Regions from separate parts of the Streptomyces sp. NPDC053513 genome, predicted to be linked through region 1. Evidence: predicted binding sites of a transcription regulator. Region 1 holds the regulator's gene; the other holds the start of a gene.

Region 1 (6,021 bases):
GTGCTGACCCGGGGGAACGACCCCCGGACCCCCGGCCGAGCGCCTAGCGCCCGTTGAACGCGTCCTTGAGGCGCGAGAACAGCCCCTGCTGCCCCGGCTGGAACTGCCCGGTGGGCCGTTCCTCGCCACGGAGCTTGGCCAGTTCGCGCAGGAGGCGCTCCTGCTCCGCGTCGAGCTTGCTCGGGGTCGTCACCTCGACGTGCACGATCAGGTCGCCCCTGCCGTTGCCCCGCAGGTGCGTGACGCCGCGCCCGTGCAGCGGGATCGACTGGCCGGACTGCGTGCCCGGACGGATGTCGATCTCCTCGACGCCGTCGAGGGTCTGCAGCGGCACCTTGGTGCCGAGCGCGCCCGCCGTCATCGGGATGGTGACCGTGCAGTGCAGGTCGTCGCCGCGCCGCTGGAAGACCTCGTGCGGGGTCTCGTGGATCTCGACGTACAGGTCGCCGGCGGGGCCGCCGCCGGGGCCGACCTCGCCCTCGCCCGCGAGCTGGATGCGGGTGCCGTTGTCGACACCGGCCGGGATCTTGACCGTGAGGGTGCGACGGGACCGCACGCGGCCGTCGCCGGCGCACTCGGGGCACGGGGTCGGGACGACCGTGCCGAAGCCCTGGCACTGCGGGCAGGGGCGGGAGGTCATGACCTGGCCGAGGAAGGACCGGGTGACCTGGGAGACCTCGCCGCGGCCGCGGCACATGTCACAGGTCTGCGCGGAGGTGCCGGGCGCGGCGCCCTCACCCGAACAGGTGGTGCAGACGACGGCCGTGTCGACCTGGATGTCCTTGGTGGTGCCGAAGGCCGCCTCGTTGAGGTCGATCTCCAGGCGGATCATGGCGTCCTGGCCGCGGCGGGTGCGCGAGCGCGGGCCGCGCTGCGAGGCCGTGCCGAAGAAGGCGTCCATGATGTCGGAGAAGTTGCCGAAGCCGCCCGCTCCGAAGCCGCCGCCCGCGCCACCGCCGCCGGAGGCCGAGAGCGGGTCGCCGCCGAGGTCGTAGACCTGCTTCTTCTGCGGGTCCGAGAGGACCTCGTAGGCGGCGTTGATCTCCTTGAAGCGTTCCTGCGTCTTCGGATCGGGATTGACGTCCGGGTGCAGCTCGCGCGCGAGCCTCCGGAAGGCCTTCTTGATCTCGTCCTGGGACGCGTCGCGGCGCACGCCGAGTACGGCGTAGTAGTCCGTGGCCACTTACGACTCCGCCAGGATCTGTCCGACGTAACGTGCCACTGCGCGTACCGCTCCCATCGTTCCGGGGTAGTCCATGCGGGTCGGTCCGACCACGCCGAGTTTGGCGACTGCCTCGCCGCCCGAACCGTAGCCGACCGAGACGACGGACGTGGAGCTCAGCCCCTCGTGGGCGTTCTCGTGCCCGATGCGTACGGTCATGCCCGATTCCTTGGCCTCGCCGAGCAGCTTGAGGAGCACGACCTGCTCCTCCAGAGCCTCCAGGACGGGCCTGATCATCAGGGGGAAGTCGTGTCCGAAGCGGGCGAGATTGGCGGTGCCGCCGATCATCAGCCGCTCCTCGTGCTCCTCGACGAGCGTTTCGAGGAGGGTCGCGAGCACGGTCGAGACCGTGGCGCGGTCCTCGGCCTCCTCGAAGGACTCGGGGAGGTCCTGCACCAGCTGCGGCACGTCGGCGAACCGACGGCCGACGACCCGGCTGTTGAGCCGGGCCCTCAGGTCGGCGAGCGAGGTCTCACCGAAGGGCGCGGGGCAGTCGACGACGCGCTGCTCGACCCGGCCGGTGTCCGTGATGAGGACGAGCATCAGGCGGGCGGGGGCCAGCGAGAGCAGCTCCACGTGCCGGACGGTCGAGCGGGTCAGCGAGGGGTACTGGACGACGGCGACCTGGCGGGTCAGCTGGGCGAGCAGTCGTACCGTGCGGCCCACGACGTCGTCGAGGTCGACCGCGCCGTCGAGGAAGTTGTGGATGGCCCGCCGCTCGGGCGTCGACAGCGGCTTGACGCCGGCGAGCCGGTCGACGAAGAGCCGGTAGCCCTTGTCGGTGGGGATGCGCCCCGCACTCGTATGAGGCTGGGCGATGTACCCCTCCTCCTCCAGCACGGCCATGTCGTTGCGGACGGTGGCGGGCGACACGCCGAGCTTGTGGCGTTCGGTGAGCGCCTTGGAGCCGACGGGCTCCTCCGTCCCGACGTAGTCCTGGACGATGGCGCGCAGGACCTCGAGTCTGCGTTCGCTGAGCATCGTGCGCACCTCCAGCTGGCGTCGTCGTTCCGGTTGCTCCGCTTTTGGCACTCGCCCTGTCCGAGTGCCAGCGATCCCCGGCCAGTGTACGGCGGCGGGCATCGCTCCTGGCAAGGAGGCGGCGCTCGCACCGGTTAGCGTCGCCTCATGGAGACGGATTGGGAAGCGTACGGGTGGGAGCGGCTCGCGGACGGGGTGGGCCGGCGACGGCTGCCCGGCTGGGACGCCACGGTGGGGCTTGTCCTGGGCACACGGGCGGTTCTGCTGTACGACACGGGGTCCACGCTCGCGGAGGGCGCCGAGCTGCGGGAGCAGGTGGCGGCGCTCACGGGCGGCCGGAAGGTGACGCACATCGCACTCAGCCACCCCCACTTCGACCACGTCCTCGGCACGGCGGCCTTCGCCGGGGCGGAGGTCTTCGGCGCGGTGGGCTCGGACGACCTCATGAACGGGGCCAGGGCCCGCGAGGAGCTGTACGGGGACGCGGTACGGCAGGGGGTCGACCCCCGGGCGGCGAGGGAGGCGACGGACCTCCTGGTGGCCCCCCGGCACCTGGTCACGGGCGAGTGGACGCTCGACCTGGGCGGCCGCCAGGTCCTCCTGGCGAACGTGGGGCCCGGCCACACGGGCCACGACCTTGCGCTCTGCGTGCCGGGCTCGCGCGAGGTCGTCTTCTGCGGGGACCTGGTGGAGGAGTCGGGCGAGCCGCAGGCGGGCCCGGACGCGATCCCGTCCCGCTGGCCGGACGCCCTGGACCGGCTGCTCGCCCTGGGCGGCGAGGAGGCGGCGTACGTGCCGGGGCACGGGGCGGTGGTGGACGCCGCGTTCGTCCGGGCACAGCGCGGCGAACTGGCACGCCGCTTCGGCGTGGCATAACGTCGCCCGAATGCGCGGCCGCGTCCCGGACCTGACGCCGCCCTGACCGTGCCTGCCCGGGGGACGACCCCGGGCCCCCCGGCAGAACCCCCATCCACCGCACCCCGGACGGAACGGAGCCCATGCGCAGCTACAACCCCGACCTGACCCCGCCCTGGAAGAAGTCGGCGCCCGTCCCGGAGGTCCCGGCGGAGCACGACCTGGTCGTGGAGGAGGTCGCCACGGGCTTCTGCGGGGCGGTGATCCGCTGCGAGGCGGGCACGGTGACCCTGGAGGACCGCTTCGGCAAGCACCGGGTCTTCCCGCTGGAGCCGCGCGGCTTCCTCCTGGACGGCAAGGTCGTGACCCTGGTCCGCCCGGCGTCCGGCGGCCCGGTCCGCCCCACCCGCACGGCCTCCGGCTCGATCGCGGTCCCGGGCGCACGCGCGCGCGTGGCACGGGCGGGCCGGATCTACGTCGAGGGCCGCCACGACGCGGAGCTCGTGGAGCGCGTCTGGGGCGACGACCTGCGGATCGAGGGCGTGGTCGTGGAGTACCTGGAGGGCGTCGACGACCTGCCGGCGATCGTCGCGGAGTTCGCGCCGGGGCCGGACGCCCGGCTCGGCGTCCTGGTGGACCACCTGGTCCCGGGCTCGAAGGAGTCGAGGATCGCCGCGCAGGTGACGTCCCCGGACGTCCTGGTCGTCGGCCACCCGTACATCGACGTCTGGGAGGCGGTGAAGCCGTCCTCCCTGGGCATCCCGGCCTGGCCGGCGGTCCCCCGCGGCCAGGACTGGAAGACGGGCGTCTGCCGCGCCCTGGGCTGGCCCTCGGACAACACGGGCGCGGTCTGGCGGGCGATCCTCGAACGCGTCCACTCCTACAAGGACCTGGAGCCGGCGCTGCTGGGCCGAGTGGAAGAACTGATCGACTTCGTGACGGCCCCGTAGCGCCCACACCCACCGGGGCGGTGCACCTGCCCGTGTGGGCCGCGCCCGGCCGGGCGGTGCCCCCGCCCACCCCCGTGTGGGGCCCGCGCCCTGCGGGGCGGTGCCCCTCGCCCACCCCCGTGTGGGCAATCGTCCCGCTGGGGCGGGACGGGTGGGCACACGGGACGGCGCCCTGAGCGGCGCCTCCGCGTCCCGAGCCTGAACCCGCACCCCGAGCTGGGTGCGCAACCGGTGCGGGTCCAGGCACCACAGCCTCTGCCGCCGGCAGGGCGCGGGTCCGTTGTGCCCACCCTCCCCCAAGCTCTCGGCTTCGCTCGAGCAAGGGGGACCCCCTTGCCCCAGCGGAACGACTGCCCACAACGGGGGCGGGCGGGTGCGCCACCCCGCGGGTGCAGCCCACAACGAGGGGCGCGGGGGGCGCCGCCCCGCGGAACGGCCGCCTGCGGCAGGGGCGTCGGCAAGGGCACCGCCCCGCACACGCCTCAGTCCACCAGGTCCCGCACCACCGCGTCCGCCAGCAACCGCCCCCGCAGCGTCAGAACCGCCCGCCCGCCCGCGTAGGGCTCGGGCGCGAGGAGCCCGTCCTCCAGGGCCTTCCGGGCCGCGGCCAGCCCCGCCGGCCTGAGGACCGACAGTTCGATCCCCTCCCGCAGCCGCAGCTCCAGGAGGATCCGCTCCACCCGCCGGTCCTCGTCCGACAGCAGCTCCCGTCCGGCCCCCGGCGACCGCCCGTCCGCGAGCGCCGCCGCGTACGCGCCGGGATGCTTCACGTTCCACCAGCGGACGCCGCCCACGTGCGAGTGGGCGCCGGGCCCCGCACCCCACCAGTCGGCGCCGCGCCAGTACAGCTCGTTGTGGAGGCAGCGCCCGGCCTCGGAGGTGGCCCAGTTGGAGACCTCGTACCACTCGAAACCGGCCCGGGTCAGCACGTCCTCCGCGATCAGGTAGCGGTCGGCGTGGACGTCGTCGTCGGTCATGGGCACCTCGCCGCGCCGGATGCGCCGGGCGAGCTGCGTGCCCTCCTCGACGATCAGCGCGTAGGCGCTGACGTGGTCCGGCCCGGCGCCGATCGCCGCCTCCAGCGAGGCCCGCCAGTCGTCGTCGGACTCGCCGGGCGTGCCGTAGATCAGATCGAGGTTGACGTGCTCGAACCCGGCCGCCCGCGCCTCCCCGACGCACGCCTCGGGCCGCCCGGGGGTGTGGGTCCGGTCGAGGACCTTCAGGACGTGCTGCCGGGCGCTCTGCATGCCGAAGGAGATCCGGTTGAAGCCGCCGGCACGCAGCTCGGCGAGGTAGGCGGGGTCGACGGAGTCCGGGTTGGCCTCCGTCGTCACCTCGGCGTCGTCCGCGAGCCCGAACTCGTCCCGGACGGCGCCGAGCATCCGTACGAGGTCCCCGGCGGCGAGGAGCGTCGGGGTGCCGCCGCCGACGAAGACGGTCCGCACGGGCCGGGGGTCGTCGCCGAGGACCTTGCGGGCGAGGCGGATCTCCTCGACGACCTGTTCGGCGTAGTTGTCGCGGGAGGCGAGCACACCGCCCGTACCGCGCAGCTCGCTCGCCGTGTACGTGTTGAAGTCGCAGTAGCCGCAGCGCGTCGCGCAGTACGGCACGTGCAGGTAGAACCCGAGCGGCCGCTCCCCGGCCCCTTCGAGGGCGTGCGGGGGCAGCGCCCCGTCGTCGGGAACGGACTCACCATCGGGCAGTACGGAAGGCATGAGCCCCATTGTCCCGTACTGCCCGGGGTGACGGCCCGGCTCCGCGGGTCACGCCTCGCGGGAGCCCGCGTACATCTCCTCGATGAGGTCCTTGTACTCCCGCTCGACGACCGGCCGCTTCAGCTTCAGGGACGGGGTGAGCTCGCCGTGCTCGATGTCGAGGTCGCGCGGCAGCAGACGGAACTTCTTGATCGTCTGCCAGCGCTGGAGACCCTCGTTGAGGCGGTCGACGTAGCCCTGGATCAGCTTCTCGGTCCGCGGATCGGCGACGAGCTCCGCGTACGACTTGCCGCCGAGG
Region 2 (6,021 bases), on a different contig from region 1:
GGCAGCTCGGGGCCGTGGAGCCGTAGGAGAAAGCAGTGAGGCCCGGTGCTCCCGCGACGGGAGCACCGGGCCTCGGCTGTCAGTCAGCTGCCTCAGTGGGAGTGGCCGTGACCGTGGCCGTGGCCGTGGTCCGCCGGCTCCTCTTCCTTCTTCTCCACCACGAGGGTCTCGGTGGTGAGGAGGAGGGAGGCGATGGAGGCGGCGTTCTCCAGGGCGGAGCGCGTCACCTTCACCGGGTCGATGACGCCGGCCTTGACCAGGTCGCCGTACTCGCCGGTGGCGGCGTTGAAGCCGTTGCCCTTCTCCAGCTCCGCCACCTTCGAGGTGATGACGTAGCCCTCGAGTCCGGCGTTCTCGGCGATCCAGCGCAGCGGCTCGACGGCGGCGCGGCGGACGACGGCGACACCGGTGGCCTCGTCGCCGGTCTTGTCGAGGTTGCCTTCGAGGACCTTGACGGCGTGGACGAGCGCGGAGCCACCACCAGAGACGATGCCCTCCTCGACCGCGGCGCGGGTCGCGGAGATGGCGTCCTCCAGACGGTGCTTCTTCTCCTTCAGCTCCACCTCGGTGGCGGCGCCGACCTTGATGACGCAGACGCCGCCGGCGAGCTTCGCGAGGCGCTCCTGGAGCTTCTCGCGGTCCCAGTCGGAGTCCGTGGACTCGATCTCGGCCTTGATCTGGTTGACGCGGCCCGCGACGTCCTCGGAGTTGCCGCCACCGTCGACGATGGTGGTGTCGTCCTTGGTGACGGTCACGCGGCGGGCGGTGCCCAGCACGTCGAGACCGGCCTGGTCGAGCTTGAGGCCGACCTCCTCGGCGATGACGGTGGCACCGGTGAGGGTGGCCATGTCGCCGAGCATCGCCTTGCGGCGGTCACCGAAGCCGGGGGCCTTGACGGCGACGGCGTTGAAGGTGCCACGGATCTTGTTGACGACGAGGGTGGAGAGGGCCTCACCCTCGACGTCCTCGGCGATGATCAGGAGCGGCTTGCTGGCGCCGGCCTGGATGACCTTCTCCAGGATGGGCAGCAGGTCCTGGATCGAGGAGATCTTGCCCTGGTGGATCAGGATGTACGGGTCGTCGAGGACGGCCTCCATGCGCTCCTGGTCGGTCACCATGTACGGGGACAGGTAGCCCTTGTCGAAGGCCATGCCCTCGGTGAAGTCGAGCTCCAGGCCGAAGGTGTTGGACTCCTCGACGGTGATGACACCGTCCTTGCCGACCTTGTCCATCGCCTCGGCGATGAGCTCGCCGACCTGCTGGTCCTGCGCGGAGAGCGCGGCGACGGCGGCGATGTCGGACTTGTCGTCGATCGGGCGCGCGGTGGCGAGGAGCTCCTCGGAGACGGCCTTGACGGCGGCGTCGATGCCCTTCTTCAGGGCGGCCGGGGAGGCGCCGGCGGCGACGTTGCGCAGACCCTCGCGGACCAGGGCCTGGGCGAGCACGGTGGCGGTGGTGGTGCCGTCACCCGCGATGTCGTTGGTCTTGGTCGCCACCTCCTTCACGAGCTGGGCGCCGAGGTTCTCGTACGGGTCCTCGATCTCGACCTCGCGGGCGATCGTGACACCGTCGTTGGTGATGGTGGGGGCGCCGAACTTCTTGTCGATGACGACGTTGCGGCCCTTGGGGCCGATCGTCACCTTCACCGTGTCGGCAAGCTTGTTGACGCCGCGCTCAAGGGCGCGACGGGCGTCCTCGTCGAACTTCAGGATCTTCGCCATGGGAGCGGTTCAGCCCTCTCGGATTCTGGTGGAACGAACTGCGCCCCCGGACGCCCTGTGCGGGGTCAAGGGGCGCAGCTCAAAGCATCTGCTTCAGATACCTGGGTTACCTGGTGAATTACTTCTCGACGATCGCGAGCACGTCGCGAGCCGAGAGGACGAGGTACTCCTCGCCGTTGTACTTCACCTCGGTGCCGCCGTACTTGCTGTACAGCACGATGTCGCCGGTCTTGACGTCGAGCGGCAGGCGCTCGCCGTTCTCGAAGCGGCCCGGGCCCACGGCCAGGACGACGCCCTCCTGGGGCTTCTCCTTGGCGGTGTCCGGAATGACCAGGCCAGAGGCGGTGGTCTGCTCGGCGTCGAGCGGCTGGACCACGATGCGGTCCTCGAGCGGCTTGATGGCAACCTTGGAGCTGGTGGTCGTCACGATCCGACCTCCCCCTTCGGAGATCTCACGGGGTTAACTGTCTGAGGTGGCGACCAGGTGGATCCGTCGTCGCGGGTGCCGGACCTGCCCGTCGCTGTGTTGGCACTCTCCAGTGGGGAGTGCCAGAGCCGAGACTATGACCGCGATTAGCACTCGGTCAAGCGGAGTGCCAATTCATCGCTCCGTGGCGTGAGAGCGGGCGTGACGGCGGGCCCGGCGACGGGCATGAGGACGGGCCCGGCGACGGGCGTGTCCGTACGGGGCGTCCGGGCCTCTTCGCAGCGCTTCGCGTCCACCGCCGCCCGTACGCGCTGGACCGGCGAGGGACGGGGGTGCACCCGCTCCGCCGCCTTCCGGCCGAGCCGCTCGATCGGGTCGACCGAGGAGGCGCAGGCCGGGAGGGCGAGGAGCGCGCCGGTCACGGCGAGGGCGGCGACCCACCTCGTACGCGGTTCTCTCATACGTAGTCCTCGAGTCTCGCCACCGCGTACCCCTTGGACGTGATCACGTTCATCACACGGCGGATCATGTCCGGCATGGTGCCCTTCCAGTCCTCCTTGCCGCGGAAATGGGTGAGCACGATGTCGCCGGGGTGCAGGTCCCGGTCCCACTCGCGCCACTCCATGTGGTCGGGGAAGGCCTCGGCGGCCCAGAGCGGGACGGCCTTGACGCCGCAGCTCCTGGCCGCGCGCAGGGTGTCCTCGTTGTAGTTGCCGTACGGCGGGCGGAAGAGCGGGGGCCGCTTGCCGAACCGCTTCTCGATGACGTCCTGCATGCCGCAGATCTCGTGCTTCTGCTCGCCGTACGAGAGGGCGGGCAGGTAGGGATGGTGGAGGGTGTGGTTGTGCAGGGAGACGCCGGACTCCTGCGACTTCTGCATCTTCGCGAAGTAGCCGTAGTCGTCCTTGACGAGGTAGTCGCTGAGGAAGGCGCTGTAGGGGATCCGCAGCTCCTTCATCATCGTGAGCAGCCGGGGGTCCTTCTCCGCGCCGTCGTCGATCGTCAGGAAGACGACCTTCTGCTTGGTCGGGACGGTGGTGAAGACGGGCGGCAGGCCCTCTCCGTCCGTCTCGAAGCCCTTGCGGGTGGTGATCTTCGGTTTGACGGCAGGCGGGGCGGGGGCTTCGAGCGGGGGTTTGGCGAGCCCCCACTTCTTGGCGGCGAGCACGCGGGCGGCGCGCTGCGCGCGGACCCGCTCGACGTACGCGTTGAGGGCGCCGGCGGCCGGGGCCTGCTGTTCGGCGGCGGCGGCAGGGGCGGGTGCGCCGCGCTCGGGTTCGGCGCTGCCGGAGCAGGCCGTGGCGGCGGAGGCGAGGGCGGCCACGGCGAGCGCCGCCCCCAGCGTCCGGCGGGAGCGGTGCACACCTTTTGCCATCATCTGGTCCTTTTGTCGTACGAGCTGCATGGCGCCGCATCCTGTCAGCGCGGGAGCCCCTTCCGGGCCGCGACACCGCCGTACCGCACCCGCCGTCCCCCGGGCGGCCCACAGCCCCCCAGGGGCCAGAATGGGACGGGTGACCGACCTCGCCTCCTTCGCCGCCCTGCTCAGCCCCGAGGGGCAGACGCTCCTCGCCGCCCTGCGCGACTACGACCCCGCCCAGGAGCTGGCGGTCGCCTCCCGGCTGCGCCGCGACCACCCCGCCGAACTCGTCACCGCGGCCCTCGGCCAGGCGCGGCTGCGGCAGCGGGCGGTCGCGAAGTTCGGCGCCGAGGACGCGTACCGGATGTACTTCACGCCCAACGGCGTCGAGCAGTCGACCCGCGCCTCGGTCGGCACGTACCGGGCGGCCCGGCTCAAGGCGCTCGGCGTCCGGAGCGTCGCGGACCTCTGCTCCGGGATCGGCGGCGACGCGATCGCCCTCGCCCGCGCCGGGATCTCCGTCCTCGCCGTCGACCGGGACCCGCTGACCGCCGAGGCGGTCCGCGCCAACGCGGCGGCGCTCGGCCTCGCCGACCTGATCGAGGTCCGCTGCGCCGACGTCACCGAGATCGACACCAGCCCGTACGACGCGGTCTTCGTCGACCCGGCGCGGCGTGGCGGCCGGGGCAGGATCTTCGACCCCGAGGCGTACTCCCCGCCGCTCTCCTGGGCGATCGACGCGGCCCGCCGGGCGCCGCACGCCGCGCTGAAGGTGGCGCCGGGCATCCCGCACGAGGCGGTCCCCGAGGAGGCCGAGGCGGAGTGGATCTCGGACGGCGGGGACGTGAAGGAGGCCGTGCTCTGGTTCGGCACGGAGCCGGGCGCCCGCCGGGCCACGCTGCTGCCCTCCGGCGCCGGGCTCACCGGCCGGGGGCTGCCCGATCCGGCGGTCCGCCCGGTCGGCCGCTACCTGTACGAGCCGGACGGCGCCGTGATCCGGGCGCACCTGGTCGCCGAGGTGGCGGAGGAGCTGGACGGCGGCCTGATCGACGAGACGATCGCGTACGTCACGGCGGACGAGCTGCGCCCGACCCCGTACGCCGCCGCCTACGAGATCACCGACGAACTCCCCTTCAACCTGAAGAAGTTGAAGTCCCTGCTGCGGGAGCGCGAGGTCGGCACCCTCACCGTGAAGAAGCGCGGCTCGGCGGTCGAGCCGGAGGAGATCCGCCGCAAGGTGAAGCCGAAGGGCCCCCACGCGGCGACGGTCCTGCTCACTCGGGTCGCGGGAGCCCCGACGATGCTGATCGGCCGCCCCGCGGGCGGTGGGCGGTGAGCCGCACCGCGAAGCGGTAGTGGCCGACGGCCTTCGCCAGGCCGGTCAGCCCGGTGACCCAGAGGATCAGGGCGACGCCCATGCCGTACGCGACCAGGCCGTACCCGTCGTCGCGGCTGACGCCCGCCGGAACCGCGAAGCCCATCCAGAGGCCGGTCGCGCACATCGCGAAGGACAGCAGCAGCCAGCAGGCGCTGAGGACGGGGGCGCGCAGCCGGGCGTCCGTCGGACCGTGCCGGTCGAGGAGCGCCCACTGCACGAGGCGCTCCCGGACGGTCCGGTCGCGCCGCAGGCTGCGGACGGTCAGCCACACGGCCGGGACGAGGATCCCGATGCCGGGGACCGCCGTGAGGACACCGAACATCGTCGTCATCGGGTCGGAGAGCGGCGCGCCGATCGCGATGAGCAGCACGCCGATCAGCGACCAGCCCAGTTGGAGCAGGAGGAACCAGAGCAGGAACAGCACGAGCCGCCCTCCGCCGAGCAGCCTCCTGCCGAGCTCGTCGAGGGCCAGTGCCCGGTCGGCGAGCCGCGCCTCCCGGTCGGGCCAGCTCTGGAGTTCGGCCGGCGGGGGCGGAGGGGGGAGCGGGGTGCGCGGGGACATGCCCAGCACCCTAAGGCGCGCCCCGCCGGGGCGACCGGACGCCCCCGGGATCTCCTCGCACGGCCTTCCCTCACCGCCCCCGACTCCCCTGTGCCCGGCCCGAGGTGCGGGCCCGCCCCAGCAGCAGCTCCCGCTCGCTCTCGTTCCTCGTGAGCGCGGCGGCGCGTTCGAACTCCGCGCGGGCCTCGTCCGTCCGGCCGAGGCGGACGAGCAGGTCGCCGCGGACGCTCGGGAGCAAGTGGTAGCGGGCGAGGGACGGTTCGGCGGCGAGGGCGTCGACGATCCGGAGGGCCGCCTCGGGCCCCTCGGTCATCGACACGGCGACCGCGCGGTTCAACTCGACCACCGGGGAGGGCGCGAGGGCCCCGAGCCGCCCGTAGAGGGCGGCGATGGTCGCCCAGTCCGTCTCCTCGTACGAGGCGGCCCGCGCGTGGCAGGCGGCGATCGCGGCCTGGAGGGCGTACGGCCCGTAGGCGCGGCCGTCCCCGGCGCGGGCGAGGGCGGCGTACCCGCGGCGCACCAGGAGCCGGTTCCAGCGGCTGCGGTTCTGCTCGGCGAGGAGCACCGGCAGCC

The links. The regulator HrcA, encoded in region 1, represses chaperone genes, less so after heat shock. The targets are predictions, from matches to a motif close to TTNGCACTCNGNNNNNCNGAGTGCNAA.
Region 2: a site for HrcA is predicted at 2,248-2,274, ahead of groES (co-chaperone GroES). Genes of this name have one in related genera too.

What each region holds. Positions count from the first base shown of each region.
Region 1 covers NZ_JBITXP010000004.1:121,465-127,485, forward strand. The annotation lists gene dnaJ (molecular chaperone DnaJ) at 44-1,183, opposite strand; gene hrcA (heat-inducible transcriptional repressor HrcA) at 1,184-2,203, opposite strand; gene ACIGW4_RS08440 (MBL fold metallo-hydrolase) at 2,351-3,079, shown strand; gene ACIGW4_RS08445 (DUF3097 domain-containing protein) at 3,202-4,008, shown strand; gene hemW (radical SAM family heme chaperone HemW) at 4,491-5,732, opposite strand; gene ACIGW4_RS08455 (long-chain fatty acid--CoA ligase) at 5,772-6,021, opposite strand, start outside.
Region 2 covers NZ_JBITXP010000005.1:309,613-315,633, forward strand. The annotation lists gene ACIGW4_RS11505 (ester cyclase) at 1-26, shown strand, start outside; gene groL (chaperonin GroEL) at 93-1,721, opposite strand; gene groES (co-chaperone GroES) at 1,840-2,148, opposite strand; gene ACIGW4_RS11520 (hypothetical protein) at 2,295-2,609, opposite strand; gene ACIGW4_RS11525 (polysaccharide deacetylase family protein) at 2,606-3,553, opposite strand; gene ACIGW4_RS11530 (SAM-dependent methyltransferase) at 3,654-4,844, shown strand; gene ACIGW4_RS11535 (hypothetical protein) at 4,783-5,448, opposite strand; gene ACIGW4_RS11540 (RNA polymerase sigma factor) at 5,519-6,021, opposite strand, start outside.